DNA from 2 places in the Butyrivibrio sp. AD3002 genome. Region 1 is predicted to be linked to the other one. Evidence: a T-box and tRNA genes for the amino acid it is inferred to sense, from the RefSeq annotation. Region 1 holds a T-box; the other holds one or more tRNA genes.

Region 1 (15,486 bases):
GGCTTTTCCGTAATCCAGTTCGTTGTCGTATTCATTGGTAAAAGTAAATGGTTCAAGACTTCTGGTAAACCACATCCTTGTAAGTTCAGTTTTAAAGCTCATATAAAATCCTATTACACGTATTTCAAGTAAGTTCTAAACATCTCAAAAATAACTCTTAAGTTGCCGCCAAACAAAAGTGTGTACTCGGCAACGAAGAAGTAACCGCACTCATCGCAAAGTCCGGGCACATCGATGCATCGTCCGCACACTGATATCTTGCCGTTTTCGATTACAAGGCACTGCGCACAGGGTGTGGGAAAGCTGTTGTTTATGAGGTACGGAAATGCGCTCTTTAAATTAAAGACCGGAACTCCCTCATCCATCATCTGCGATATAACCTCACAGCACTGAGCCTTCTCTTCCTTAGACAGCGCAAGCTCCCTCGTATCGGGATAAGGCGTATGGAAATTGAAGGACACTGCACGGACATTTTTCATGTCTCTTGCTGTATAGCAGACGTCTCGAATAGCATCCTTATTTATCTGATTGACCGCCATGTAAAAACAGATGTTGTCCGAAGTCGCATTTTTAATATTCTCCATGATGGTATCGTAGGTGTCGCCTCTGACCGCGTTATGTCTCTCCCTGTCTCCGTCAAGACTTAGCAGTATCAGGTCCGCCTCCGGAAGATCAATCGGAAATGTCCCATTCGTAACCACATTTACTATGAGAAAACCCATGGCTTTAGCTTCATGAACAAGGTCTTTTATAGTCCTATCGCCATCTCTCCAGATAAAGGTCTCGCCTCCGCAGAAAAAGAGAATTTTTACGCCCATATCAAAGAGCTGCTTCATCTCACCTTTTATCTGTCCATAGGGATGCATCACCGCCGTTATGTTGTTTACCGAGCAGTGCTTGCACTTTAAGTTGCACTTATCTGTAACTATAACCGTCCCCAGGATTGGATCCTTTTTCTTAAATAATACTGTCTTTACTCCAAACCGCATAAGCGGCCAAAATGCTGATGCTTTCATGTCCTCCCCACCTTGCGTGCTTATTCTTCTTTAGTGGTGATTTCTGTGCTTTTAGCTTTTCTTTTCATTTCACAGATGCGTTTTGGGGATAGTATCTGTGTTTTTTACTTTTCTTTCCATTTCACAGATGCTTTATAGGACAGCTTCTGTGTTTTTAAAATTTCTTTCTGTTTCACAGATAGTCCTCTAGAGCAACGTCTGTGTTTTTCCCAGTTTTCTTCAAAACACAGATGATTCCCAAGTTGTCATCTGTGTTTTTTCTATTTTTCATCTAAGCACAGATATCACCCCATATAATCGTCTGTGTTTTCTTAATTTTCCTTCAAGACACAGATACAGCCAAAATTATCATCTGTGTTTTCCTTATTTTCCTTCAAAACACAGATACACTCATAATAATCATCAAATCACCTTGCAACGCGTACTTACCTCATAAAGTGATATCACCTGCTTAGCCGCAGCTTCCATATTCTTCATGGCAGTCTCTTTCTGCATTGCTTCTTCAAGCGTCGTGACACCTCTGACTATAGGAAAATAGGCATCAATTCCGGCTTTGTTGCAGGCACCGGCGTCCTCTGTAACACTGCCCGCGAAAGCGATTACGGTCTTGCCATACTTTTTTGCAAGTGCTGCTACACCGACAGGTGCCTTCCCCATCGCTGTCTGCGCATCCAGCATGCCCTCACCTGTTACGACGAGGTCTGCATCTTTTATATATTCCGCAAGCTTCGTCTCCTCCAGAACAAGCTCAATTCCGGGCTTCAGCGTAGCATTTGTAAAAACAAGAAAGGCAAAGCCCATTCCGCCGGCTGCTCCGGTCCCAGGATATTCAGCATCTGCACTAGTCCCCTGACACTTAGCATCTGCAGGGTATTTTGCCATAGCCAACCTTGCATAGTTCTCAAGCCACTTGTCCATATCCCCTATCATCTCAGGGGTTGCACCCTTCTGAGGTCCGTATATTGCACTGCAGCCGTTTGGTCCGCATAGCGGATTTTTCACATCACAGGCAACCAGAAATTCGCAGTCCTTAAGCTCCGGAAGTACATGCTCATCCGAAATTTCTGCAAGGTCTTTAAGGCCCTTTGCTCCGAGGGCTATCGGCTCTCCTTTTTTATCAAGAAATTCGTAGCCAAGGGCTGAAAGCATTCCTGTTCCTCCGTCGTTTGTGGCGCTTCCGCCGATTCCGACTATGAATCTCCTGCATCCCTTGCCGATTGCATCTCTTATCACTTCTCCGACGCCGTAGGTCGTAGTATCAAGCGGACTCAGCTCACTCTCTGAAAGCAGCGTAATGCCTGCTGCTCCGCTCATTTCAATTACTGCCAGCTTTTTCTCACTTATAATTCCGTAATCGCAAATGACTGGTTTACCTAAAGGTCCTGACACAGTCACTGATATCCGCTGTCCGTTCATGCCTTCTATAAGGGCGTCCACAGTTCCTTCGCCGCCATCCGCAAGAGGTCTGACTATAACTTCTATGTCTGGATCAACTTTCCTCGCTCCTTTTGCAAAGGCATTTCCTGCCTCGATTGAGGACATGCTCCCTTTAAAGGAATCTATGGCTGTCACTATTTTCATAAAGCCTCCTCCCGGTAATCCGGAATATTAAATTCCTCTGCCGCAAGTGCAAAATACTTCTCGTCAATCTCCGGCCACACGGTCTGTTCTCCGGCTTCCTCCGAGAGCTTTGCTGCCAGCGCTACCATCTCCGCTGCGCGGTCCTCTCCGGTTAAAAGGATTTTGATGTTGCAATTGATGAACCATTTTCCTTTCTCAAGAAGTCCAAATGAAACCATGTCGTGAACCACTTTTTTATTGTCATAAGGTATCTTCAGAAATGTCGGCTTCCATACAACTTTGCCATCAGATAGCTCGTCCTCCAGGATCATGCACTGAGCAAATCCTGCATCATTTATGGATATTCCGATGCATCCCGAGTTCATATAATGCTTGTCTTTGTAAACATATTCTCCGGGGAAATGGGTGTGCGCACATATCATGTAATCGCACGGAATCTTATCGAGCCAGGACCTTGCTTCATCACTTCCAAGCTGTATGAGTTCCCTGGAACTTACCGGCGATCCGTGACAGCACCTAATTGTGGGATAGCCGTTTTTTTCATAATCGAAAGTAATTGGTAATTTACTGAAAAAATCCAGGTCCTCATCAGTCAATTGTTCATAGGTAAAAAGCAGATTCCCACTTGCGGAATTGTATCTCCAAAACTGATCTCGCCTGCCTTCTTTTAGTACCTTCTGCTGCCCGAGCATGTACTCTTCTCTGTTCCCCCTTAGAAGGTGGCATGTATGCGAGCCGATAAACTCGTAGAGACAGTCCATTGTTTCCCTGGTGTAGGGTGTGTCAGACACATAGTCGCCAAGGAAAATATATTCATCGCAGCCTTCCTTCTCCAAATACTTTATGCATTCCTTAAAGGCCACTATATTGCTGTGTATATCGGATAGGATTCCGATTTTCATGGGAACCTCCTTCCCCTCATCCGGCGCTTCGCGCCACCTTCCCCCAGGGGGAAGGCTAATTCTGAGAAAAATAAATAATCACGTCGTTCAAACTATCGAGCACTGCTTCCGAAAGCTGTTTCATCTCATCGTCCGCAGGCAGAAGATCCGGAACCATTATCGGCCGAAGCCCGCCTCTGTGAGCGGCTCTTATGCCGTTGAAGGAGTCCTCGATCGCATAGGCATTTTCCGGTGCAACGCCTATTTTCTCACAGGCGAGCAGAAAAATGTCAGGCTCAGGCTTACTCTTTGAAACCATATCTCCCGTTACTATCTCATCAAAATAGTCCAGAATTTTCGCATCCCTTAGCTGGTTAACTACGGTCTGCCTTCTGGTTGATGATGCAAGGGCAATCTTTTTCCCATTATTCTTCAAAAAATCCAAAATCTCAAAAACTCCGCTTTTCATCGGGAGTCTTCCGCCATCATATTTTTCATGGTACATCTTCGAAGCTTCCTTCGCGTACTCATCATAAGGAAAATCCGGTCCATAGGCGTTCATCATGATTTCTCTTGTCTTTGCATCATTTGTGCCGGTGCACTCAAGATAAGGCTTCTCAATCCCTTCAATCCCGTACTTCTCAGCCAGCTCTATCCAGCAATACATTGTTGCTCTCTCGGAGTCGAAGATGACTCCGTCCATATCAAAAACTACCGCCTCAAATTTTTTCATAGCTGCAATATCGCCCATTTCATCTCCTCCGCAAAAGTCTTTTTTCACATAGATACTATAATAAAATAAAAGGAGCGCATGCACAATGCGCTCCTTAAGCATCCTCACTATCTATCAGAAATTGTTTCCGTTCCATCCCCAATCATCAGATCCGAAATAGCGGATATACATATGATCAGGCGCTACCCCAAGAATGTCGCCGTATATTCCGGTCAGTTCCTTTGTCATCTTCCCATAGGTATCCGGAGATGCATTACCGTAAATCTTAACCTCAATGAATGCGGTAGGCGCAGAATCATCTCCCCTGAAGTACATTGGAATATCACCTTCAATGGCCAGCATGAGCCAGCTCTCGCTCTTTCCGGGGATGATTGAGATTGCCTTTCCAAGACGCTCTTTGAGCTGAACTTCTTTTTCTTTTGATACTGTTACATTTGTTTTTGTTGAAATAAATGGCATGACTTTTTCCTCCTATATCATTAAAATCTGAACTTCTTAATTCCCAATAACTTGATTTTCAATAGCATAACCACCAGAAAATAGCCCACCATATGAATGCAGATCAGTAGCATACCTGCAAGTCCGCTCACAAAGATAATCAGGCCGCCGAATATCACATCAAAAGCGGTCATGTTTCTTGTGAAAAAATTGTTGTCCGAAAGAGGCTCATCAAGCAAAAGAACATCGTGCTTTTCCCGCAGCCGTTGTGTCCAATAAAAGCGACAGACTCCCCCCTGACAAACGAAAGTGAAATGCCATCCAGCACCGTGTTTCCGGCATATATTTTAGTCGCATTTTCAAGAGTTATGATTTTTTCACTGTTCTGCTTGTAAGCCATCCGTTCTCCTTTTTTCATACACATCCCGAAACTTCTAAGCCTCCTATTACAGCGCCTTCTCGTAGCACAGGAAGTCCTGATCGTACATGAAGCATTCGCCGACAACATTAAAATCAAAAACCGAGTAGCAACGTATAGCTTTTACATTGTACTTATTCACAAGAAAATGGATGCTCTTGTAGCCGCGCGCTTTGAGTTCATCCATACCGCGCTGCATAAGTTTTCTTGCAATTCCCTTACCCTGCATGGACGGATCCACCGCAACACGTGCAAGCTCTCCCCCGGGAAAAAGTTCTTTATTCCAACATTCCAGGCTATCCACAGCTTCGTCTACTTCAAGAGAAATTGCAGCAATTACCTTATCATCTTCCTTTATAATAAACAGAGCATCTCTGGACAGATCAAAGTCAATCGTTTCATTCGACGGATAATCCTCATCCCACGCACAAAACTCCCTGCCCTTTTGCATCTCATATAAAGCCAGTATCTGCTCTCTGTCGTTCTTTGTTGCGAGTTCAATTTCCCCCACTTTATTACCTCCACATCAAAACCTCTTTCTCAACCTTACGGCATTCTTATTAGTATAGTTCAAACTTTTCACACTGAAATGGAAGCAATCGCTTCGTTCATAATTGCATCGACGTCTGCTCCCAGAACGTCGAGTCCGCTGGCCTTTATAAGGCTCACGTCCTTAATTCCGTAGTAACTCTCAGCGAGCGCTTTTATATAGCCATAGCCGTATTCATCGGGAACCACAGGGCCGCCGGCTGTCGTAACATAGTATAGTTTGTCAGCCTTACACATTCCCTTGGGCATGCCCTCCGGGGTATATAAAAAGGTGATTCCAAGTACATTTATGGCTTCAATATACTGCTTCAATTTTGCAGGAAAAGACAGATCCCAATAAGGCGCAGCGATAACTATCGTATCCGCCTTGGCAAACTGTCTTGCAAGATCAAACATCTTATCATCGAAAGCGCACTGCTCAATGAGATTTTCTCTCTTAGTCAGATATTCTTCGCTTGTGGTCTCAAAACTGATATCTTCCAGCTTTACATACTTGACCTCTCCTGAGAGTTTTTCCATAAGAGCATCCGCAAGTCTCTTAGTTCTGGAATTTTCACGAACACACGCATCAATGTAAAGAATCATTTTATTCCTCCTTTTCTGATCCGGTCACGAATTATATCCCAGTCGGTGCAGCGATGATAGTTTGCACCGGGAAATTCTGCTTTGCTGTTCCAGGGTCTGTCAAACACCAGGACATTTAGATCCGGCAGATGATCGAAGAATCCGAAAGCCATGGGTGAATCCTCCACCGCATAATCAAAATGCATCTTGTAATAGTCCTCGAGTTCCAGGTTGAACTCACCGCCTTTATAGAAAAAGTCTCTTCCGTATTTATTAAGAAAAAATAGCTTCGGGCGACTTAAATCATGCTCCTCAAGCCACTGTTTTGATGCCTCATAAGCTGCGAAAGGACGGCCTGTAATTACAAAAACTTCATGTCCCTCATCAATTAGTTCATTAAGAACCCTTGATGCTCCGGGCGTCTCTTCATAGGAAAGAAGAATCTCGGGGCGATGTCCCTCCTTCATCAGCTCAGCGTATTCTTCATCATTCAGTGAAAAGGACTCCTGAAGATTAAAGGAATGGAGCTCTTCGTAGGGGACATTTTTCCCAAAAAGTCTGGATGCGATCTCGACAAAAGATAGTGCCGTCTCGCATAGACAATCATCAAAATCTACGTAAATTTTCAGCGGTTCTCTGCTGTACATAATTATCTCCTTTTACCCCTCATCCGTCAGCTACGCTGACACCTTCCCCCTTTCATAGGGGGAAGGCATTATTGAAATTTTCTTCTGAAAAGCTTAAGCAACACCGCGCCCCATATTGCAAAAAGAACAGCTGCAATAAAAAGGCTTACGGGCGTCTCATCCTTCGACCACACACCCACATGATACATGGGAAATGGGATAAACACATATCTGACTGCTCCCTTTATGAAAAACGGAACAAAAAAGGTGATGCCAAACAGGCCGGACAACTTGCCAACTGCCATGCCCTCTACCTTGTTGGAAGATATGGCCACAACAAGAAAGGATGTGATTATTCCGCAAAGTGATGATGAAATAACCATAACAAAAATTACGGGAATACTCAACTTTGTAAGGGCAAATACAGGAAGAATAACCGCTGTCATGGCTCCCGATATCACTCCTGGAAGAAGGATTCTTGATAGAAGATACCCGTTTTCTCCGGGCGGTGTCACCAGTATATATTTTGCGATCCCGTCGTCGATTTCTCCAAGAACCACAAGTCCTCCTATGAAGGCAAACATCATACCCGTGAGAATTGCAAGGAGCCAACTGAAAAAATCATAGTAGGGCACAAGAAAGCTGCCATAACCAAACCCTGCAAGAATCTTTTCCTCAAAAATCGGTACTCCGAATCTGAAGATACTCCCCACCAAAAAGGGTGCGATGACCAGCATGATCATCATCATATCGCGGGTTATCTGTTTTACCATAAATCCAAACATCTTACATGTAGCACTCATAGTTTATTCTCCAACATTCTTATACATTCTAATGACGCATCTTTGTGCGATAAGATACAGAACTCCAATCCACGCAGCAAGGCTTATCAGTGAAAATGGCAACATATCGGTATTTCCCTCAATCAGCCTCATAGCTGCGCATCCGGGGTGAATCAGCATCAGCGGATTGTCCCACATAATCCCTGCTCTATACACGATAACAGGCGCAAAACCTATAACTTCAAAGGGCACGGTACCCAGTATGTATTGATTGAGGTTACTGACCTTTGTTCCAACTATAACTCCGCACAGGCTAAAGAGAATCGATCCTGCGAGTATCCCCGCCATACACAAAAACAGGTTATAGGTAGATCCAAAAAGGATCAACACAAGCCCCACAACCAGAGAGATTATCGCAAAGGAAATCACTTTTCCGAAGATATACTCTGTGGGTGTAACCGGCGAAATTACTATTGAGCTTGTGATATGCTGGCTCTTTTCAAGCAGGATCAACGCTCCCATAAAGAACATCCCCATTGCAGCCGGATCCGAATATACGCAGCAGGACACAATGATGTTCCTGATATTTCCTTCAAAGAATGAGAAGATTATCATGTAAACCAGAATTACGAGGACGTACAGAAAATAAAAGCCGTACTTCCACTGAAAGATGATGTCACCTTTTATTACATTCGCTTGTCTCATAGTAGTCACCCGTTAGTCCAAATGTGTGCCGGTTATCTCAATAAAAATATCATTGAGTGTGGGCTCCCCGCTGTGAATCGAGGTTATCCGGTTTTCATCAATAAGCTGCTTTAAAGTCTCGTCGCCACTGATGTCCGAAAGAATCGTGCTCACCATTCGCTCCTGTCCGTTCTCCATATAGGTGTAGGTCACTCTGGCTGCACCGCGACTCATAATGAAATTATGCGGAGTATCCACCGCCTTCATCTGGCCGTCCACGATAAACACAACTCTGTCACAAAGCTCGGTCGCATCCTGCATGTCGTGCGTAGTGAGAATGATGGTCTTCCCCTTCTCCTTCTCATTCCGGATAAGGTCCTTCATAATCTTGGCGTTATTGGGATCAAGGCCGCTGGTGGGCTCATCCAGAAACAGCACGTCCGGATCGTGGATCAGCGACTTGATGAAGTTCAGTCTGGATTTCATGCCCTTGGAAAAAGCTGAAACCTTCTTATCTGCGTGCTCATACAAGCCGACTTCCTTTAGAAGTTCATCGATATCCCTTTTGTTTCCGCTGTAGAGTGACGCGAAGTATTTGAGATTTTCCCTGGCGGAAAGCTTATCAAAAAGGCTCGGGAATTCAAAATCGACACCGATTTTCTCATAAAAATCCTTGCCGTGATTTTTGCTCTCGGTACCTAGAATGCTGGCGCTCCCCTCATAGTTTGTGCATATTCCGGTAAGCACCTTCTGCAGGGTGCTCTTACCTGCACCGGAGGGTCCGAGGAATCCGAAAATTTCTCCCTTATCTACAGAAAAAGTAATGTCCTTCAGAAAGGGAGTTTTACTGTAGCTGAAATAAACATTTCTAACATCAATCACCTTGTTGTCTGTCATAGCCTGATCTCCTCTTTTTTATGCTGTCCTAAAAATCGTACAGTTATTAGAATCCTGAGTTTTATTCCAAAATCTGTATAACCAGTCCTTTTACCAGCATGCGCATGCTCTCTCTGAGGTTCTCCTCTCCAATGACATGCTTGTACATAGAACCGAATAAAATCATTGAAAAGGATCCAACAACTGCCTCGACGTCGAGCCCCTTCCTTGCAGCCACTTTTGCTATAATACCTGCTCCCATACGGGTGTCCTGATCCCTGTGGTTTTGAAGCAGATCCTCCGGAAGCTTCGAAAGAACCTGGTTCATCGCCTCAGGCTCAAGCAGTACCTTGAGGCAGGAAGTGGTTGTAATTTCCATCGCCCCGAGGATCACCTCAGCGATCTCATCGATACATTCAGAGAAGGCTCCCTCCTCCTCGGGATCAATATTATGGCTTGCGATTATGGAAAGAAATCCCTTTGTAATATAGTCATCCACCTGCTCATGGAAATCCTGGGCCGCATCGAAAAACAGCACCTCTTTACATGGATAAAAAAGGTAGAATGTTCCCTTTGGAATTCCGGCAAGTTTTACCAACTCATCCACGGTAGTCTTCTTGACACCTTTTTTCATCAGCATCTCATTGGCTGCTTTCTTTAAGCGGATAATGATCTGCTCTCTTTCACTTTCTGTGTAGGTTTTTGGCATATACTTATCCTCTTTTTGACCAAATTTGTATTTTTAGTCATAATAGCCCTTCTCACACATCGATGTCAATGCTTTTCTGACTATTTTTATATTTTTAGTCAAAAAAATAATTCAGGGCATAAAAATACCCCTTTTACAGGACTATTTTCATCCTGTAAAAGGGGCATTTTATTATATTCTGCTCTTCACCTTGGAATTAATCTCTTCATAAAGAGAATCCATGAGCTTCTTGGTTTCAGCGATGATATCTTCTTTTTTCACAGAGAGCTGTACGCTCTTATCTCTTGTGCAGAGCTCAATCTCTCCGTTAGCAAGAGCCTTGGGACCAACAATCACGCGAACCGGAACGCCCAGGAGATCTGCATCGGCAAACATGACGCCGGCGCGGACATCTCTGTCATCATAGATAACCTCTACGCCCATGTTTGTGAGTTCCTCATAGATCTTGTCAGCTGCTTCTCTGCAGGCATCGTCATCTCTTCTCATGCAGCAAACATGCACCTTCCAGGGTGCAACAGTGATGGGCCAGATAGGCCCCTTGTCATCGTGGCGGGCTTCCATGATACTTGCTGCAAGGCGACCAACACCGATTCCGTAGCATCCCATGATGGGTGTCTTGGAACTACCGTCCTCATCCGTATAGGTCATCTTCATGCTGTCTGAGTATTTGGTACCGAGCTGGAAAATATTACCGACCTCAATACCTCTGCTGATTCTTATGGTTTTCTTACCGCAGCAGGGACAGATGTCACCGTCACGAATTTTGCTGACATCAACGTACTCCACATCTCCGATGTCTCTCTTGATGTTAAGGCCTGTGTAGTGATAGTTTGTCTCGTTGCCGCCGCAACACAGGTTCTCGATGCCTTCAAGTGACTTATCATAAACAATCCTGCAATTGCCGTGCTGCTCGTAAGGTCCGCAGAAGCCGGCAACAAGTCCCGATTCCTCAGTGATCTCAGCCGGGTGAACCTCCTCATGGAGGTAGTTTACAAGCTTCGTCTCATTGACCTCGTAGTCTCCGCGAATGAAAACAACAACGTACTCATCGGTCGCATTTATCTGATAAACAACAGCCTTACAGGACTCCTCAACTTTGCTCTTTAGGAAAGCGCATACATCTTCGATGGTCTTGCAATCAGGTGTGTAAACCTTCTTAAGCTCACCTGCAGGCGTGCATCCGGAATTGTCCACGGTTGTTTCAGCTGCCTCCATATTTGCGCTGTAACCGCAGTCATCACACAGTGCAATGGAATCCTCTCCTGCGTCCGTAAGCAGCATATACTCGTGAGATACGCTTCCTCCTATCATACCCGAATCAGACTTAACCGAGATAACATCAGGAATACCAGCTCTCTCGAAAATTCTGTCATAAGCGTTTGCCATTCTGTCATAGTATTTCTCAAGGTCTTCCTGAGAAGTGTGGAAAGAATAAGCATCCTTCATTGTAAACTCACGTACTCTTATAAGTCCTGCTCTGGGGCGTGCCTCGTCACGATACTTAGTCTGTATCTGATAAAAAGCGAAAGGATAATTTGCATAGGTGCTTCCGTACTCTCTCGCAAGATGAACAGCTGCCTCCTCATGGGTCATACCAAGTACCATAGGAGTATCATTACGATCCTTGAATCTCAAAAGCTCTTCGCCAACGCTCTCATAGCGTCCTGATTCCTCCCAAAGTGCTCCCGGAAGAACCACAGGAAACATGACTTCCTGGCAATCCACACCGTCCATTTCCTCTCTCAGGATCTTCTCGATGTTCTGAGTAACTTTCTTCATGGGCGTGTAAAGTGAAAAAATACCGTTTGATACACGCTTTACATAACCGCCGCGAAGGCTGTAAGTGTGACTGTCAATCACACAGAAAGCGGGCTTTTCCTTGAATCTCACTCCGACTAATTTGCTAAGTTTCATAATGCATAACTCCTTTCACAACAAATAATGAGGTTGTGTATGCCTGTTGACCTTTGCGTGTGAAGCAGACACGAACTCGAAAATGCTTCGCAAAAGAAAAGTCCTAAGCATACTTTATTTGTACACTTAGGACGAATAATGTTTTTATCCGCGTTACCACCTAAATTCAGGCCTGAAAACCTGCACCTCATTGCAAGCAAGCACTCGCATGTCTATGATCACGGTGACCTCCGTCAGAAGTTTCTGATTCTCTTGAATAAAATCAGTTTTCCCTTCTGCTGCTCCCAGACGGGTTCAATATCCGAAAACCGAAGCCTCTCACCAACCGGCTCCTCTCTGAAGGTCTCAAGATACCTACTATTTCTGTTCTTAGCATTTAACTGTTATTTTAATCCATATCAGAAAAAATACAAGCCCTTTTCTCTCAGCGAAGCCTGGTTTAATTTAGGAGCCTTGCATCTGTGAGTGTGCAGTACATCGCACCGTTCTCCTCATAGGTATTGAAAATACCCTCCACTGTCACTTCCGGAACATCTGTCTCCGGATAGTTCCCATCTGCCAGTTCGAACTCAATTCCCTGGGCGCAGCAAGCGGTCGCATCCGTTATTATGCAAGAGTGATAGTCCTTCCCGGTGGTATCGTCGTGGTAGATGTCATAAAGGCCTTGCATCTTCACCTTTCTTCCGACATACATGCCCGGAGTCATCATCATCTGATATACCTCCGCGTAGATCATGGTGGATGACATCGCTGTGAGATCAACCTCGGAGGTGTCGGTTGAATCTGTGCCTGCGGTTAGTGTTGATGCGTCTGATGCAGTTGTAGCAGTGGCTTCTGTTGGTGTGTCAGTTTCGTCTGCGGAAGAACTATCTATTAATGTGTCGATTTCATCTTTGGTAGCTGTCTCTGTTGATATATCGTATACGTCTGAAGTTAAGTCTTCCGTAATTTCCCCTTCTTCATTTTTGCTTCCACACGCTGTCGCAAGCACAAGCATACAGCATACTATCAGCAAGTTCCTTATCACATTTTTATTCATGCAAGCTTCCTCCCTGCTAGCGATCCGCCACAGCAGATTGCAAAGCCAACCGCGTCGATAGCAACAATGGTTGAGCCTACAGGTGTACCGGCAAGTATGGAAACAATGATTCCCACAAGCGCACACACTACGGAAAATACTGCAGAAAAAACAGTCACATTTTTAAAGCTGGTAAACAGTCTCATCGCCGATAGTGCCGGAAAAATAATAAGTGCCGATATCAAAAGCGAACCCACAAGGTTCATCGCAAGAACAATGATAATTGCAGTAACCACCGCGATAAGAAGGTTGTAAAAATCCACTTTGGTTCCGACAGCCCTGGCGAAGTTTTCATCAAAAGTCACTGCGAAAATTCTGTTATATAGAAGCACATACGCAGCCACAACAAACACCGACATAACCACGCACAGCCATACATCAGTCATCGTGAGCGTCAGGATCGATGTCGATCCGAAAAGCGTCGTGCAGACATCACCTGTCAGGTTGGAACTCGTCCCGAACACGTTCATAATAAGATATCCGAAAGCCAGTGCACCGACTGATATCATGGCGATTGCGGCATCCCCCTTCACCTTCGCATTACGGCTTGTCCTTAGCAGAAAAATCGCGCTGATTATCGTTATCGGAAGAACCAGTGTCATTCTGTTTGTGAGATTCACTACGCTTGCCACCGCAATCCCGCCAAAAGCCACATGTGAGAGCCCATCTCCGATATAGGAATATCTTTTCAGGACGAGCGTTACTCCAAGAAGCGATGAACACAGAGCTATCAGAACACCGACAATCAGTGCATATCTTACAAAGGGATATTGCATATAAAATAAAAGCTTTTCCATGTCACACTGCCCTCCTTGTGTTAAGTTTTTCATACTCGATAAAAAGTTTACCTTTTTCGCTCGCCATGAATTCCTCGGCGGTTCCAAAGAAGATATCATCCGACATATACAGAATATGGCTTGCATATCTTATCGCTGCCTGAATATCATGGGATATCATGATTATCGTCATTCCGTCAACATTCAGCTTGCTTATAAGCTCGTACATCTCCCCTGTAATCTGCGGATCAAGTCCCGACACAGGTTCATCCAGAAGAAGAATTTTCCCTGCGGCACAGAGAGCTCTGGCCAGAAGGACTCGTTGCTGTTGTCCGCCGGAGAGTTCTCTGTAGCATCTGTCAGCAAGCTCTGTAATCCCCAGCTTTTCCATATTCTTATCCGCAAGCTCTTTTTCTTTCTTTGTGTAAAAAGGTCGAAACCCAGGCTTAGTCTGGCATCCGGAGATTACGATTTCCTTTACTGACGCAGGAAAGTCCCTCTGAACGATCGTCTGTTGCGGAAGATATCCTATTTCATTTTTTGTTATTCCGTTTCCAAAAATCACATCACCGGAGACCTTGTCGCAAAGGCCAAGGAGTGTTTTCATGAGAGTCGTTTTTCCGGAGCCGTTTTCCCCGACGATGCAAAGATAGTCACCCTCATTAACCTCAAAATGCAAATTCCTTGCCACTACTGCGTGGTCATAACCAAGAGTCAGGTTGCTGACAGATAATAACTTCATAATAATTCTCACTTTCTGAATGTGCTTCGTTACTCGAGCGATTCCTTTAATACTTCAAGATTCTGCTCCATGATTCCGAGGTAGGACACGCCGCTCTCAACATCCTCAGAGGTTGTGCTCTGCATGGAATCCATTGTCAAAATCTGCTGATTTTTATCTTTTGTATTGCTTATTATTGTTTCCGCAATCTTGTGATTTTGTCCCTCAATCGTAAGCACGCTCTTAAGTCCGAGCTCATCCACTTTTCCCGATAAGAAAGCTATAGTCTCAAAGCTCGCCTCAGTCTCAGCAGAGCATCCGACAAAGGCTGCGTAGTAATCAAGGCCGTAGTCATCAGTCATATATCTGAAGGGAAATCTGTCTCCGAACAGAACCGTCTTTACGGAAGCTCCGGATACCGCGCTTTCATAGGCAGAATCAAGAGAAGCAAGTTTTCCCATATAGTCATCTGCGTTAGCCTTGTAGGTATCTGCATTCTCAGGATCGATGGTTGCAAGAGCATCGGCGATCTTCTCAGTGATGACCTGCGCATTTTTCAGAGAAAGCCAGACATGTTCGTCGTATTCAACCTCTTCCTCGGTTTCTGAAGAATCGGCAGCGTTCTCATCTGCATCCTCGCTTTCCTCTTCCTCAGCCTGCATGCCTTCTACAACCTCTTCTTCCTTGACGGTATCTCCGAGAGCGTCCATCAGATTTATAACCACCATGTCATCATTTGTTCGCTCAGCAAGGGCATCATCCACCCACTCGTCAGACTCGCCACCGACATATACGAACAGGTCGCACTCCGATATTTTCATGATATCCTCAGCTGTTGGCTGATAGCTGTGAAGGTCTACGCCGTTATCAAGGAGCATGATGATATCCGCATCCTCAGCCTTTTCTCCGAGAACTTCTTTTACCCAGTCGTACTCCGGAAAAATAGTGCAGACGATTTTCATCCCGTCATTTTTTGCAGCACCATCGTCTTCATCTACTTCGCTGCTTGTAGCAGTCTCTTCGTCAGTTATCTCCACATTTTCACTCTCCGGAGATTCAGCAACATTATCTGTCGCGGAAGTAATCACAGTCTCGTCAGAACTCTTTCCGCACGCACAAAAACAAAGCACCGCTGCCACT
Region 2 (15,486 bases), on a different contig from region 1:
GGATATCATTCATCTGACACTCAGCTCCGGAATTTCCGGAACCATTAACTCAGCTAATATCGCAGCTGATGAGCTCAGGGAGAAATATCCTGAGAGGAAGATATACATCATAGATTCCCTGGCAGCATCATCAGGCTATGGACTTTTAATGGATACTATCGCTGATAAGCGCGACGCCGGAATGACCATAGACGAGCTTAAGAACTGGGTACTTGAGCACAGACTTGAGCTTAACCACTGGTTCTTCACAACCGACCTTACATATCTTGTAAGGGGCGGCCGTGTTTCAAAGGCAGCAGGCTGGTTTGGCGGTGCGCTAAAGATTTGTCCGCTTCTCAACGTGGATAATCAGGGACGCCTTATCGCCAGACAGAAGCTTCGCGGAAAGCCCGCAGTTATCAGAGCTTGTGCAAAGAAGATGCTTGAGAATGCCCAATATGGCGACAAGTATAACGGCAAGTGCTATATTTCACAGTCCGCTTGCAGAGGCGACGCCGATCAACTAATAAAAGAAGTTGAGGCCCTCATCCCCGGAGTAAAGGGACGCATTGAGGTCTACGACATCGGCACCACCATCGGAAGCCACACCGGCCCCGGTACGATTGCTCTTTTCTTCTGGGGAAATAAGAGAGAAGATTGAATAAAAAAATGCTCTATGACATTATTGGCTTGTCATAGGGCATTATTTTTGTTTTAGGGGATTGTTCTTGTATTAGATGATTATTCTTGTTTTAGATAATAATCCTTGCTTTAAGGGTGTTGTTTCTAGTATTAAGGATATTGTCTCTTGCTTTGAACGTATTTTAGAATTGTTTTGCTCGTTATTTAAAATGTCTTGTGAAGGCGTAAGTCAATTTTTCAATTTTGCTAAAATGGATTTACCAATTATCAATATTAAGAATGAAATTTGTGAAAAAAAGGCCTTTGAATCCAATATATAATCGGCATGAAGATAGAATGTTGACATTATCTTGTAAACAAGCTTCAAAACGTAAGTCTAAAATAGAAAAATGAGAGATTAGATTTACGGTTATCGAAATTGCGTCAAAAAAACAAATATCTTTATAAAGAATTTTCTAACTCACTTCCGTAGGTATTTATATTGTGAGATAATTGTTTAATAACATATTATTGAGCTCAATCGAATTTGTGCGGACATAAAGAGACCAACATGGAAAATATAGATCAGAAATACCAAAAACTAAAAGATATCATCCATAGCTACAACACTCTGGCGGTGGCATTTTCGGGAGGCGTAGATTCCACATTTCTTCTTAAGGTGGCGGCGGACGTCCTCCAAGCTAAAACAGCAAGCAAGACACCTGAAAACAATGTTGTTGCCATCACTGCAAAATCCATTTCCTTTCCTGAGAGAGAGCACAAGGAGTCGGAGGATTTCTGCGAGAAAAATGACATCAAACAGGTGATAGTCAGTGTTGACCAGATGAAAATAGAGGGCTTTGCGAATAACCCTCCGGATAGATGTTACCTTTGTAAGAAGGTGATCTTCTCATCAATTATAGAAGAGGCAAAAAAACTGGGAATAACCACTATTGCTGAAGGCTCAAATGCCGATGATACGACAGACTACAGGCCGGGGATGAGAGCAATAGAAGAGCTGAAAGTCAAGAGTCCGCTGAAAGAGGCGGGACTTACCAAAGAAGAAATCAGGATACTTTCAAAAAGGCTCGGACTTCCCACCTGGTCGAAGCCATCCTTTGCATGTCTTGCTACAAGATTTGTCTACGGCGAGGAGATAACCGAAGAAAAGATAAAGATGGCAGGAGCAGCGGAGGAGATACTTTTTGGAAGCGGCTTTTCACAGGCCAGATGCAGAGTTCACGGCGACATGGCGAGGATAGAAGTTCCTGAAGACGAGATAAAAAAGCTTCTTGAAGATGAGACGAGGCAAACAATTTTCAAAAGGATAAAAGCACTCGGTTTCTCCTATGTATCCCTCGATCTTCAGGGCTACAGAACAGGGAGCATGAACGAGATACTAAACTATGATACATCCCCGCTCCTATAAAGATACTAAACCTATGAACGAGGTCATAATATGCAAAAAGCAGCTACAAAAGATTTAACAAACGGATCTCCCATGAAGCTTATTCTGGGATTTGCCGTGCCCATGCTTATGGGAATGCTCTTTCAGCAGTTCTACAATGTGGTGGATACCATGATTGTAGGTAAGTTCTTGGGAAAATACGCCCTTGCCGGCGTGGGCAGCACCGGTTCCATCAACTTCATGATCATAGGCTTCTGCATGGGAGTATCTGCAGGATTTTCCATACCGATTGCTCAGACCTTCGGAGCTAGGGATTTTAACGGCCTGAAAAGATATTTGGGAAATGCCATTGTCCTATGCAGCATATTGGCTGTGATAATGACTTTCCTTTCAACCATTTTCTGTAAAAAGATACTCATTCTCATGAACACGCCGGATGAAGTAATGGAGCACGCCTATGGCTATATAGTCGTGATATTCATCGGGATACCGGTTATATATATGTACAATCTGCTCTCGGGCGTCCTCAGAGCAGTCGGGGATAGCAAGCATCCGGTTATGTTTCTGGTAATTGCATCCTTTATCAACATAGGGTTGGATCTTCTATTTATAATAGTTTTCGGACTTGGTGTGACAGGGGCGGCGCTGGCTACAGTTTTATCTCAGCTTATCTCGGGGATTATGTGTCTTGTTTTTATTGTGAAAAGTGTGGACATTCTTCATATTACAAAGCGCGACCTTACACTGGAGAGGCACCACGTTTTCAAGCTTTTCAACATGGGAATTCCGATGGGACTGCAGTACTCGATCACAGCTATTGGAAGTGTGCTGCTGCAGGTTGCGGTCAACAGTCAGGGAGCTGACATTGTGGCAGCGGTTACCACAGCGGGCAAGGTGGGAATGTTCTTCTGTTGCCCCTTTGATGCGCTGGGATCCACGATGTCAACCTATGGCGGTCAGAACGTGGGTGCAGGAAAAATTGACAGACTTTCAAAAGGTATGTGGGCAGCAGGCATTCTCGGCTGTATTTACTCGGTTATCGCCTTCGGAGTTCTGTATTTCTTTGGAAGATACTTTGCAATGCTGTTTATGAGCGCGGGTGAAAGTGCTGTTCTTGATTACGCGCATACATATCTTATCTGGAACAGCCTGTTCTACATACCGCTTGTATTTGTCAATGTTGTCAGATTCCTTATACAGGGCATGGGCTTCAGTATGCTGGCTATCCTTGCCGGAGTGTGTGAGATGATTGCAAGAGCAGCGGCATCGCTATTTCTTGTCCCGCTCATAGGATATACGGGAATCTGCCTTGCCAGTCCTCTGGCATGGATTCTTGCTGACGTATTTTTGTTCCCGGCATTTTACTACACTAGGAATATTTTGAGAGGAAAGATTAGTAATGGATAAAAAAGAGATGGAAAAACTTCTGCAGCAAGTGGCATCAGGAGAGGCTTCAGTTGACGAAGCACTTTTAAAACTTAAAGAAGCTCCCTACGAGGATATGGGGTTCGCCAAGCCCGATTTTCACAGGGGCTTAAGACAAGGCGCAGCTGAGGTAATATACGGCGCCGGGAAAACTCCGCAGCAGGTGCTTGATATCACGAACAAATTAAGAGAGCATGGGCAAAAGACCGTCCTCATAACAAGGATGAAGGAGGAGGCAGCGACCCTTCTTAAGATTAATATAGAAGATTTTGAATATGATCCTCTTAGCCATATCGGAATAGTGGGAGAGCTTCCTGAAAAAGACGGAAAGGGAAAGATTGTGGTTGCGACCGGCGGCACAAGCGATATCCCGGTGGCTGAGGAAGCCGCTAAGACAGCAGAGGTTTACGGAAATGAAGTTGTAAGACTTTACGATGTGGGAGTTGCGGGACTTCACAGACTCCTTGGTCACATGGATGAAATCATGAGCGCAAGAGTCATCATTGCGATAGCAGGAATGGAAGGCGCCCTCGCAAGCGTCATCGGCGGACTTGCTGACTGCCCTGTGATCGGAGTGCCAACCAGTGTCGGATACGGAGCTTCCTTTAACGGAGTTTCGGCGCTTCTTTCTATGCTCAATTCCTGCGCCAGCGGAGTCAGCGTAGTTAATATTGATAACGGTTTCGGTGCCGGGTATCTGGCATCTATGATAAATCATATCGAGTGACAAACCCATCTATATAAAAAGAAAAGCCGCCTTGCTTGGCGGCTTTTCATATGTGCACCGATTAGGTGCGCCTTTATCTTATTCAGTTATTTTTATTCGTATACGATAACCTTGCAGGCAGTTACCTTGCCGTATGCGCGAGCATAAATAATTGTCTCGCCTACGCTCTTAGCTACAACCTTGCCGTTCTCATAAACTGCAACGGACTCATCTTCAACATCCCAGCTAGCCTTGGTTACTTTGTTGTTGGGAGCTGTCTTGCAGGAAAGCTCTTTTGAGAAGCCAACCTTAAGTCTGATCTCGGATTCTGTGAGATAGATGCCGGTAATCTTCTTGTCGTCATCATCATCGTCGTCATCGTCATCATCATCATCCGATTTACTTGTAACCTTAACTGTGATAACAGACTTCTTTGAACCCTTCTTAACAGTGATCTTAGCTGTGCCGGCCTTCTTAGCTGTGATAAGTCCGGTTGCACTTACGCTTGCGACCGAACTCTTGCTTGAAGAATACTTAACAGCCTTCTTGCCTAAAGTCTTGCTGCCCTTCTTTGCAATGATCTGCTTCTTGGTGCCCTTCTTAAGGCTTACTGATTTGTTGCTTCCGAGCTTAACAGTTACGGAAGATGCTGCACTTACATGGTTTACCGGAACACCGGACAATATGATGACAGCTGCCATTATAAGTGCGAGGGGTGAAAAGACAACCCTTCTGATTTTTGAAACTAATTTCATACTAATCTCTCCTTTCCTTTGGAAAATTGTTGCCTCTATATTGTATCATAAATTCGAATATTAATTATCAAAACAAATATTTTTAAATAAAAATTCAAACTTCAGACTCTTTTTATAAACTTTTAAGAAGCCATTAACATTCGCATAAATGTGGCTTTATTTTTGTGTTTTACAATAGGTTTAGGTCTAAAGGACAGACTAATACTAAGGAAAGTCAAAAAGGAGTCTGGTATGAGGAGAATTTTAAGTGGATTACTTGTCCTTACGGCGGTGCTTACTCTTACAGCCTGCGGGGGGATGAACAAGAAAAATATGGATGTCGGAATAACGCTGGATCCCGATCCTGAGATCGGTGAGGATGCTGAGGTGCTATTTTCCTTCAAGAAAGTCGGAAACACCTGGAAAGATCAGAATGTTCCGGAGACTACCTTAGCAGAAGGAGATTTAACCACATTCATTGGCGATGAGGACACACCTCTGGCAGGTATCCCGGATGCTATCTCACCCGATCGCGCCGAAGAAATAATGGAGGTCATCAGAAAGGACCTTGCGGACGATGGCACAATCACCGTAAGCGGTGAGACGTTTATAATCGAAGATCCTGATAGCTATGAGAACATGTGGGAGTTCCTTGATTACCTCTCAGAGAAATACGACGAGGAGGATGAACTTACGGTAGGAGATGAGACAGTAACTCTAAACGAACTCCGCATTATCATTGATATGATGCAGGGACTGTAAAGAAATGAAAATATGCGTTTATAGATGGTCATGTTTGCCTTAAATGTGACCATCTTTTTTTATTGTAAACAATGTAATAGTCATATAAATATAATAATTATAAATTATTGTAATGTGCTCTTATTATATGATTATGATTGGTGAGTTGAAAAGCTATGTCATTACTGAATTTTTCATATAAACGTAATTATAAACATTTTATAAACTTCATAAAATGTCATGAAAATGCATGGTTGAGCGAATTGACTAATTAATTCAAGATGTTACAATGGAAAATGTCACGAAACCTCGGTTACGAAAAACCGTAAACAAAATTTTTTATGAGTGGAGGTAATTTATATGATGAAACTCTCTAGAATTGGTGCGGCTGCACTCGCGGTTGCACTGTCCTTTACATTACTGACTCCGGTTGGTGTTAAGGCAGAACAGTGGCATGACTATGGCTCCGGTGCGGGAACAGTAATTGATGAATACAATAAGAAAATAACCATAACAGGAACTGATAATGGCGATGGTACTGCAGGCGGCTGGGATGCTAATAAGGCTGAGCTTGCAGCATGGAATAATGCTGTTGCCCAGGGGATTGCTGTTGCTGGTACAGAAACAAATTGGGACGATTATGTTGACATAACAGATACGAGTGTTACACCGGTAAAAACTGTTCATCACTATTTTAGATATGCAAGTAGAGGATACACTCATACTTCTACAAATGATCCGGCCGTTGATAATAAATCCACTACATGTATTCTCAGGTTTACCTATACAGAGTATAAGAATAATATTACCGGAGAGATGTCCTATGATCGTGCTGAACTATCGGGTGGAAATAGGCAGGTAGAAACTCCTAATGATATTCCGTTAAAGTGGACTGTATATACAGGAATGTTTACTGATATACATATTGGACTTGATGGTGGAAATGTTGAAATTCGAAATATTAAGTCCAGTAATAAAAAGGCAGTTCAGGTCAGACTTGGAGCTACAACAGTAAATAAAACCACAAGCATTAGAGAGCTTAGCAAAGATGATAGAGGCTTTTACTATACAGCAAATCAAGGTTCCAAGCAGAAGATTTATGTTCCCAGTGTGGATACAAAGGTAAATGCATCCTACGCAGATATCTGCTTAAGAGTTTTTGGAAGAAAGGCCGGAAAGTCTGTTATAAGCTTTGATATTTACGATGCGAATGGTGCTAAGACAGGTTCTGCTAAGATAACAGTAGTATCAAGCAAGGATAAGGATATTGAAAGCATTACCTTTGCAGGAAAGAGCCTTGAGCAGGGTGATATTATAGGTAAAACCGATAATAAGTACATTTATAAGGGCAAAGATATTAATACATTTTATGATTATACAACAAAGAAAGCTGGCAAGCTTAAGGTTAAAGTTGGAAAGAATACTAAGCTTCTAAGAATTCAGGTAGGCGTTCTTGAGAAATATAACTGGGATAGCAATATGGATCCTGAAAATGGAAAGAATAATTATTCTACATCAGATGGTACATTTACCAGTAATTATGCTTTCGAAACCACAGAGAATCACCCTGTAGATCTTAATGGTGATGGTGATTATGATGATGTAGTTAATGGTATGTCAGAAAGATCAGTCAAGTACAGGTATAAGACAGTAAAAAATAATAAGAAGATTACATTAGGTAAGCTTCCTTTGTATACAAATTCATCTTATAATGAATCAGCAACATACAATAACGCAAATGCTAGTCAGAATTATTCTGGTAGTATGACAGATAATAAACTAAATGATGAGAATGTTGCTCCTACAATGATAAAGGTCACTGTATATAACAAAGTAGATAAAGAATACTATGACTACTATTATGTAATTAATAAGAGAATTAAGAAGTATTAAGTAGTATTTTGAGCGTATATATCGGAGGTTAATATATGAATAAAAAAATTATAGCATTGGGCATGGCAAGTGCAATGGCCATAGCAGCGGTTTTCACTACTGCGGTTCCTGTATCCGCACAGGTTACAACGACAATTAGTTACCAGAATGATGCATTTATGAGTTTTGATCACTTGGTAGGTGAGAATGATCCTTATCATGCAGAGAATACTTCATCAACTATTGCGATTGGTGAGCAGAGAACAGCCATTGTAGGCGGGACGATTGAAACAACTACTACTGATACTATTAATAAAAAAACATATTTGGGCTATGACGATGAGGGAGATTTTGGTCCGATAGAAACTGGTACGACAAAAACATATAAGCATCTTTCCGTAGCTGATTTCACAAATTGGCAATCTGATACACCAGCTGTAGCAACGGTAACAAATGGTGTTGTTACTGGTGTATCCTCAGGATCGGCTTGGATTTCGGCATCCTATACTTGGACTGATGCGAATGGTGTAGCACAGGCGCCTATAAATATTGGTGCCTGGATATATGTACAAAAGGCACCGGTTGATGATTATGTAATTCCGGTACAAGTTGACCTTGCTGTTGGTGAGACCTTTACAATTCCGTCACCTCCTGTTACATACAGAAAAGGAACACAGGTAGACGCATCATTCATAGAGTTCGACGATGATGATTTTGGTGAAGAATTTGGAGATGATGCGAAGTGGGATGATGCAAAAAAAGTATTTTCAGGATCAATTGCTTCCTTTGACAAGACAACTAAAGCACTTACAGCGAAAGCAGCTGGAAATATAAGTATTCGTTTCGGATATAAGACAGCTGAGAATAATGTTGAACATTGGGGACACTATTATATATTCCACATCAAGGAAGCTGTAGGTTCAGTAGTACCTGACGATTATGGCGAAGCAAATTACAAGATTCTGAACGCTCATGAAGTTGCTTATGCAGGAATGGTTAAGGTTACAAATAAGCCTGTTATCCCTAGCGAAGTATTCATCAATAATACTGAATACGATGTTGTTGAGATTGCTGACGGAGCATTCAAGGGCACATCAATCGTATCTGTAACAGTGCCTGTTCAACTCAAGAAGATTGGCGCTTCTGCATTTGAGAACTGCAAGAAGCTCACAAGCCTTGATATCTCCAGCACAGATGTTGAGCAGATTGGTGCCGCTGCATTTGCAGGCTGCGTAAAGTGCAAGGAACTCACAGTAAACGGTGATAAGGTTAAGACCTATGGCGCAGGCGCATTCAAGAAGTTTAAGAAAAAGAATGTCATAAACGTTGAAGCATCTTCCAAGAAGGTATTTAAGAGTGCTTCCAAGAAGATTAAGAAGGCCGGCGGAAAGAAAGCTAAGATCGTTGAGCAGGACTAATATTTGATTTAAGTATTGTGACATTCAAGAGAGTTAAATTTAATACGGCTCCGGAGGGATTTCCCCTCCGGGGTCTTTTTTGTTTTATTAGGAAACGCTTGACTGATAAACTCCGACTGTGCTTTAATGGTTTAAAGTGTTGAAGAATCGACAAAGGAGAAACAGTCATGAGTAATGAAGCAAAAATCCCTTATAAAATCTATCTTAGTGAGGATGAAATACCGAAGCAATGGTATAACGTCAGAGCTGATATGAAAAATAAGCCGGCTCCGCTCCTTAATCCCGGAACCCTTAAGCCTATGAGTTTTGATGAGCTTCGCCCGGTATTCTGTGATGAGCTTATAAAGCAGGAGCTTGACGATACTACAGCTTATATCGATATTCCGCAGGAGATCCAGGACTTCTATAAGATGTACAGACCGTCACCCCTGGTTAGGGCTTACTGTCTTGAGAAGGCGCTCGATACACCTGCTAAGATCTACTACAAATTCGAGGGTAACAATACCAGCGGAAGCCACAAGCTCAATTCCGCAATTGTTCAGGCATATTATGCAAAACAGCAGGGCCTTAAGGGCGTGACCACCGAGACCGGCGCAGGTCAGTGGGGAACAGCTCTTTCCATGGCATCTGCATACCTTGGCATCGACTGCAAGGTCTACATGGTAAAGGTATCCTATGAGCAGAAGCCCTTCAGACGTGAAGTTATGCGTACCTACGGGGCAAGCGTAACACCTTCACCTTCGATGGATACCGAGATCGGAAGAAAAATAAATGCGGAGCACCCCGGAACCACAGGAAGCCTTGGATGCGCAATTTCAGAGGCTGTAGAGGTAGCAACCAAAACTGAAGGCTACAGATATGTTCTTGGAAGCGTTTTGAACCAGGTGCTCTTACATCAGTCTGTCATCGGCCTTGAGGCAAAAGCTGCCCTTGATAAATACGGCATCAAGCCCGACGTTGTCATCGGCTGTGCAGGAGGCGGATCAAACCTCGGCGGTCTCATCTCACCCTTCATGGGAGAGAAGCTCAGAGGTGAGCAGGACTACAGAATAGTTGCTGTTGAGCCCGCAAGCTGTCCGAGCTTCACAAGAGGAAAATTCGCTTATGATTTCTGCGATACAGGAATGGTATGCCCTCTTGCCAAGATGTACACACTCGGAAGCAACTTCATTCCTTCCGCAAACCACGCCGGTGGACTTCGTTATCACGGCATGAGCCCCGTTTTGTCACAGCTCTATCATGATGGTTACATGGAGGCAGTATCCGTAGAGCAGACCTCAGTATTCGAGGCAGCAGAGCAGTTTGCAAGAGTTGAAGGTATCCTTCCCGCACCTGAGAGCAGCCATGCTATCAGGGCCGCTATCGATGAGGCTCTTAAGTGCAAGGAAACAGGCGAGGAAAAGACAATTCTTTTCGGCCTTACCGGAACCGGCTATTTCGATATGGTGGCATACCAGAAGTTCAATGACGGTGAGATGTCCGACTACATCCCGACCGACGCAGAGCTGGAGGCAAGTTTCGCCAAGCTGCCCAAAGTAGATTAAAAAGTACATTCCATGTTTAAGAGGTTATATATCCACCTTGTAGGAGACTCTACAGGGTGGATTTTTTGTGTGTTTTACATGCTATGCCCCTCATCTAGAGAAAGGCGAATCACACGCTAAAAAGCGTAAAATTATTTGACCAATAGAAAAAAAGAGAATAAAATAGTAAAAAAGAGAAAAAATAGAAAAAATAAGAAAATAATATACAAAAATAGTAAAAAATAGAAAATATAAATAATAATAGTAAAAAGATAGGAGAGATTATGGCTGTTAAAATTGATCCATTCACTCTGACACCGGGAGTTGCGGGAAAGCCCTATATCGACTGTGGTATAGCAGATGAAATCATTACAAATTTTAAGAGCAGTGAATCGTCAAAGTTCGTATATAAGATAACCGGACTCAGAGGCTCGGGGAAGTCTGTAGAATATGGTAAGGTTCTGCAGACGCTTGAGAAGGATGAAAACTGGCTTGTCTATCCTCTCGCAGCAGAGGGAAGTGGGGTAACAACGCTCATTTCATATCTTAGTCAGGAAGATTTCATAAACGAAAAAAAGACAGAAACATCCATAAAAACGAGTGCAACTGCCGAAGGGGGCATTCCAATTATATCCGGAAAGGGAAGCATAGAAGTAACCAAAACCTATGCCGAGAATAATGTTTTTTATGATAAGGAGGCAACTCTGGCAAGCATGATTGCCAAGGCAAACAAGAAAAATCGCAATGTCCTCGTTATGATAGATGATATTTCCAGAACGGAAAGCACAGTAGAACTCCTTTCTATATTGGGGACTATGTTTAACAGGGGCAGACGGGTGTATCTTGTTGTAAGTGGACTTTCAAAGAACATAGAAGAGTTTTTCACAATTAGTAAGAAAGATCCAAGGAGTGAGACGGTTTCCAAAAGTCTGTCATTCTTCAGGCGAGGAGACACGAGAGAAGTAAAGCCACTGGATAAATTTGATATCGCAAATAACTACGAAAAATATCTTGGCGTGGACGCTTTAGAGGCAAAGAGATTATATGATATGACTCTTGGCTATGCGTATGCATATCAAGTGTTGGGCTCATTATACTTTAATAAAAAAGAATCAGAAACGCTCGAAGATCTGATTCCTGACTATGAGAGAACGCTGTTTAAATCTTATAATCTTGATTGGCCTGAACTGACTGATAAGGAACAGGATTTTATTAGAAGCTTTTATAAGGGGAAGACCGGAAAAGCAAAAGATACAAAAGCCTATATGTCTAATCCGGACACTTATAATACATACAAAGACCGCCTGATTGACAAGCATTTCTTTTCTGCTGACAAGAGAGGCTACCTGGAACCAAAGCTTCCAAGATTTGACAGATTCATAGAAATATGGTGTGACGAATAAAATAAAATATTTTTAAAAAAATAAAAATAGTAGTTGCTTTTCTCCCCGTGACGTGATAAGATACCATTTGTCGCCGGGGTGTAGCGCAGTTGGTTAGCGCGCTATCTTAGGGAGGTAGAGGCCGCGAGTTCGAGTCCCGCCACTCCGACTACTTAAGACTTTGGAAGAGATTCCAAAGTCTTTTTTTCTATATAAATAGTATTAGTTTCCGCAAAAACAATTAAAACCATGTATTTCGCTGAATAAGTGTTGTATATCGTTTCTTGATAAGGTATTATAAAAGACTAGCGAGAAAACCCCTTCCGACGAGTCGGTAGGGGATGAATCGCACATCACCGCTTGGATTTGCTGTATTTTCCGGATAGGACATATTTGCGATGGTGTTCATCTGTCCTCTGCTCCTCGATATACTTTTTAACTGTTTCAATTGAGACAGACCCTGTTGTGGCACAGAAATAGCTTGAACTCCAGAACGGGGTATCACCTAATAGATACTTCTGTATATGTCCTTTGTATTTCAGATGGACTTCCTTTGAAAGCCCTGACTTGAGCATGTTTACTAGCTTAGACGGTGCAACATCCGGTGGCATGGAAACAAGCAGATGCATGTGGTCTCCATCTGTCTCTATGCTCAGCACTTTGGTGTTCATCCTGCCGCAAAGATACTCTGCATGGTTTTTAATGAAATCACCCATCTCGTCGGTAATGACTCTTTTTCTGTATTTAGTTACAAAAATGATGTGGTAAGTAAGAAGATAAACTGAATGTGATCCGCGTCTGTAATTGTCCATAAACAACTCCCCTTAAAAGAACATTTGTTTGATGTTTAGCATTAAATATGCTATAATACTAAATATAAGCTATGCCAAAGGAGAAATCAACCGTGTACAGGACAAGGCAGTACAGGATAAACAGAAACAATGATCTATATGACTACTGCTGCAATATCTGTCTTGCATCAGCATCACTGTATAACCGTGCAAATTTCATCCTAAGGCAGTACTCTTCTGCAGTAGAGGCCATGAATTCATACAAGCCCCTTTTTGAAAACCAGATGAAGGTTTTCAGAATCGTGAGCGATTCCCTTTACGGAACCAAATATGAGCCAAAGGGGCAGTGGCTTTCCTACAATTCCATGGACTATCTGTTAAAGAGTACCAATGACAGGGCATACTATGGCATGCCCTCACAGGCAAATCAGCAGATACTGAAACTACTGATGCGTGACTATAAGTCCTTCTTTGAGGCAGTGAAGGCATATGGCAGGGATAAGTCTGCATTTACAGGAAGACCGCATATGCCGGGATATGTCCGCAATGGAAAGATGAAGACAGCAGTCCTTACAAATCAGATATGCAGGATAAAGGATGGAAAACTTCTCAAATTTCCGGGGACAAAAGAGATACTTGAACTTGGGGATGTATCATTTTCATGGAAACTCAAGGAAGTGCGCATAAAGCCGAGCGGAAGGGATTTCGTGATCGATGTCGTAATGGAGATGGAGAACAAAGGGATTGAGCCAAAAGATGACAGCTCTATATTAAAGGAATTAAGAGAGATGGATGATATCTCAGATATGAGAGTGATGGCAATAGATCCCGGAACAGACAACATCGCCGCTGTTGTCAATAACTTTGGTAACAGGCCGTTCGTCATAAAGGGAGGCATCGTCAAATCCATCAACCAGCTCTATAACAAGGGGATCGGAAGGCTCTCGTCATGTGCCATGACCTGCAATCAGAGATACCGCACGAGAAGGATGGAAATCCTTACCGGTAAGAGAAACAGAAGAATAAAAGACCAGTTCCATAAGATAAGCAGACAGTTAGCTGACTATGCAAGGGATAACCATGTGGATGTGGTTGTGATGGGACACAATGTATTCCAGAAGCAGGAGATAGGGATCGGACATATAGGAAACCAGAATTTTGTGCAGATACCAATGCTGGTATTTGCTGATATGCTCCGCTATAAGCTTGAAGAATACGGGATAAGATTTGTCCTGACAGAGGAGAGCTATACCTCAAAGGCTGATTTCCTTGCACAGGATGATATTCCGGTATATAAAAAAGGCGATAATACAGAGTATGTCTTTTCAGGGAAAAGAATAAAGAGAGGGCTGTACAGACATTTCGATGGAACAGTGACAAACGCAGATATAAACGGAGCTGCAAATATCTTAAGGAAAGTATTCCCAAAGGTAACACAATGGGATAGAGGCATAGTGGACATGCCTTGTTCTGCAGGATGCGTAGAGCATACTGCAGGTTCATGCCGCGAAGCGGCATAACAGAAACCCTTTCCGATGTGGAGTCGGTGAGGGTGGTCCATCTGAACTATGATAAAAGTATTTGGAGGGATGAATATGACAAAACAGCAAGAATCTGAAAATATGGGGATTGTTTTTCTTGTAGTACTTCTTCTTAACATCATCGTTAGCGTTGGCGGAACGTTCATCGCTATGAAGGGCGTTAAAGTGGGAATTTGGGGCTCCGTACTCTGCGAAGCAGCACTTCTTATTCCGGTCCTTGTTTATGTATTTAAAAGTGGTCAGTCTTTTACGGAAGCCATGGGCCTTCATAAGATCAAGATATCGACCGTACTTCTGACAATAGTTCTAAATATCGTTATCACACCGATATGGGTATTCGCTAATTTCTTTTCACAGCTCTTTGTACCCAACACGGTTGCTCAGAGTGCGAATAGTATGTTATCCGGCTCGGCAGGTTTTGCAATTCTGGTTGTTTCGCTGCTTCCGCCTTTTATTGAAGAGTTTGCTTTCAGAGGACTGCTTTTCGGAACTTACAAAAGAGTGTCTACTATTGTGAAGGCTGCGCTTATTTCCGCGCTTTTCTTCGGACTCATTCATTTGAATTTTAACCAGTTCTGCTATGCGTTTGTGCTTGGAGTTATCTTTGCTTTCGTAAATGTTGCAAGCGGAAGCATTATTACATCCATGATCATGCATTTCCTTATCAACTCCTTTAACATGCTCCTGGTTTATGCCGCAATGCTTGCTGCTAATACGATGGGGCAGGATCTTTCGGCAGTTGCTGAATCGCAGAGACAGAGCATGCTGGTTCCCACCATCGTATTCTTTTTCCTTGCGATAGCTTTTGCATTTGTTGCAAAGATTGTTATGAGGGGAATTGCCAGGAATGAAGGAAATTTAGAGGAGTTTGATTCGATTTTTAAAAAGAACGGTTCCGAGCAGGCTGATAGCGCGCCTGTATTTACGCTTCCGGCTATTATTGCAACAGTAATCGGCGTTGCAGGAGTTATCGGGTTCTCCTATATGATGATGATGATGAACTGATAGCAATAGGAAATACCGCTTATATCAAAACTGTGCTATTATTGTGGTTATGGAAACTACAGGAAAAAAACACTTAAACATTGGAATATATGCCCACGTTGACGCCGGTAAGACTACCCTGTCGGAGGCACTTTTGTACCTCACAGGGGCGGTCAGGAAATCCGGCCGCGTGGATCATGGTGATACCTTTTTTGACTCATACTCTTTGGAGAGATCAAGGGGTATCACCATTTTTTCTAAGCAGGCGGAGCTTGATCTGTCTGAAAATACGCATGTGACGCTTCTCGATACTCCCGGGCATGCCGATTTTGCCCCCGAGACCGAGCGCACCATGAAGGTG

The links. A T-box is a leader RNA that pairs with one kind of tRNA and senses whether it is charged. The one in region 1 lies ahead of G596_RS0112415 (proline--tRNA ligase), so its partner is inferred to be a tRNA-Pro.
Region 2: it has a tRNA-Pro gene. The T-box ahead of G596_RS0112415 (proline--tRNA ligase) is inferred to sense a tRNA for this amino acid. The anticodon was not compared.

Annotation. Positions count from the first base shown of each region.
Region 1 is NZ_ATVV01000016.1:87,986-103,471, forward strand. It holds gene G596_RS0112340 (coproporphyrinogen-III oxidase family protein) at 1-102, opposite strand, end outside; gene G596_RS0112345 (radical SAM protein) at 114-1,016, opposite strand; gene G596_RS0112350 (glycerate kinase family protein) at 1,419-2,597, opposite strand; gene G596_RS22045 (metallophosphoesterase family protein) at 2,594-3,499, opposite strand; gene G596_RS0112360 (HAD family hydrolase) at 3,555-4,229, opposite strand; gene G596_RS0112365 (phenylpyruvate tautomerase MIF-related protein) at 4,326-4,670, opposite strand; gene G596_RS24920 (hypothetical protein) at 4,691-4,888, opposite strand; gene G596_RS26095 (ATP-binding cassette domain-containing protein) at 4,840-5,157, opposite strand; gene G596_RS0112380 (GNAT family N-acetyltransferase) at 5,096-5,578, opposite strand; gene G596_RS0112385 (NAD(P)H-dependent oxidoreductase) at 5,647-6,201, opposite strand; gene G596_RS0112390 (5' nucleotidase, NT5C type) at 6,198-6,827, opposite strand; gene G596_RS0112395 (hypothetical protein) at 6,896-7,609, opposite strand; gene G596_RS0112400 (fluoroquinolone export ABC transporter permease subunit) at 7,613-8,293, opposite strand; gene G596_RS0112405 (ABC transporter ATP-binding protein) at 8,306-9,154, opposite strand; gene G596_RS23880 (TetR/AcrR family transcriptional regulator) at 9,231-9,857, opposite strand; gene G596_RS0112415 (proline--tRNA ligase) at 10,029-11,771, opposite strand; T-box leader at 11,896-12,151, opposite strand; gene G596_RS22055 (hypothetical protein) at 12,211-12,810, opposite strand; gene G596_RS0112425 (metal ABC transporter permease) at 12,807-13,646, opposite strand; gene G596_RS0112430 (metal ABC transporter ATP-binding protein) at 13,648-14,367, opposite strand; gene G596_RS0112435 (metal ABC transporter substrate-binding protein) at 14,397-15,486, opposite strand, start outside.
Region 2 is NZ_ATVV01000028.1:14,790-30,275, forward strand. It holds gene G596_RS0116340 (DegV family protein) at 1-640, shown strand, start outside; gene larE (ATP-dependent sacrificial sulfur transferase LarE) at 1,172-2,029, shown strand; gene G596_RS0116355 (MATE family efflux transporter) at 2,060-3,415, shown strand; gene larB (nickel pincer cofactor biosynthesis protein LarB) at 3,408-4,160, shown strand; gene G596_RS0116365 (Ig-like domain-containing protein) at 4,253-4,894, opposite strand; gene G596_RS0116370 (hypothetical protein) at 5,126-5,635, shown strand; gene G596_RS0116375 (hypothetical protein) at 5,975-7,507, shown strand; gene G596_RS0116380 (leucine-rich repeat domain-containing protein) at 7,543-8,904, shown strand; gene G596_RS0116385 (TrpB-like pyridoxal phosphate-dependent enzyme) at 9,072-10,448, shown strand; gene G596_RS0116390 (ATP-binding protein) at 10,712-11,830, shown strand; tRNA gene G596_RS0116395 (tRNA-Pro) at 11,905-11,978, shown strand; gene tnpA (IS200/IS605 family transposase) at 12,163-12,621, opposite strand; gene G596_RS22610 (RNA-guided endonuclease InsQ/TnpB family protein) at 12,693-14,120, shown strand; gene G596_RS0116410 (CPBP family intramembrane glutamic endopeptidase) at 14,196-15,146, shown strand; gene G596_RS22615 (translation factor GTPase family protein) at 15,196-15,486, shown strand, end outside.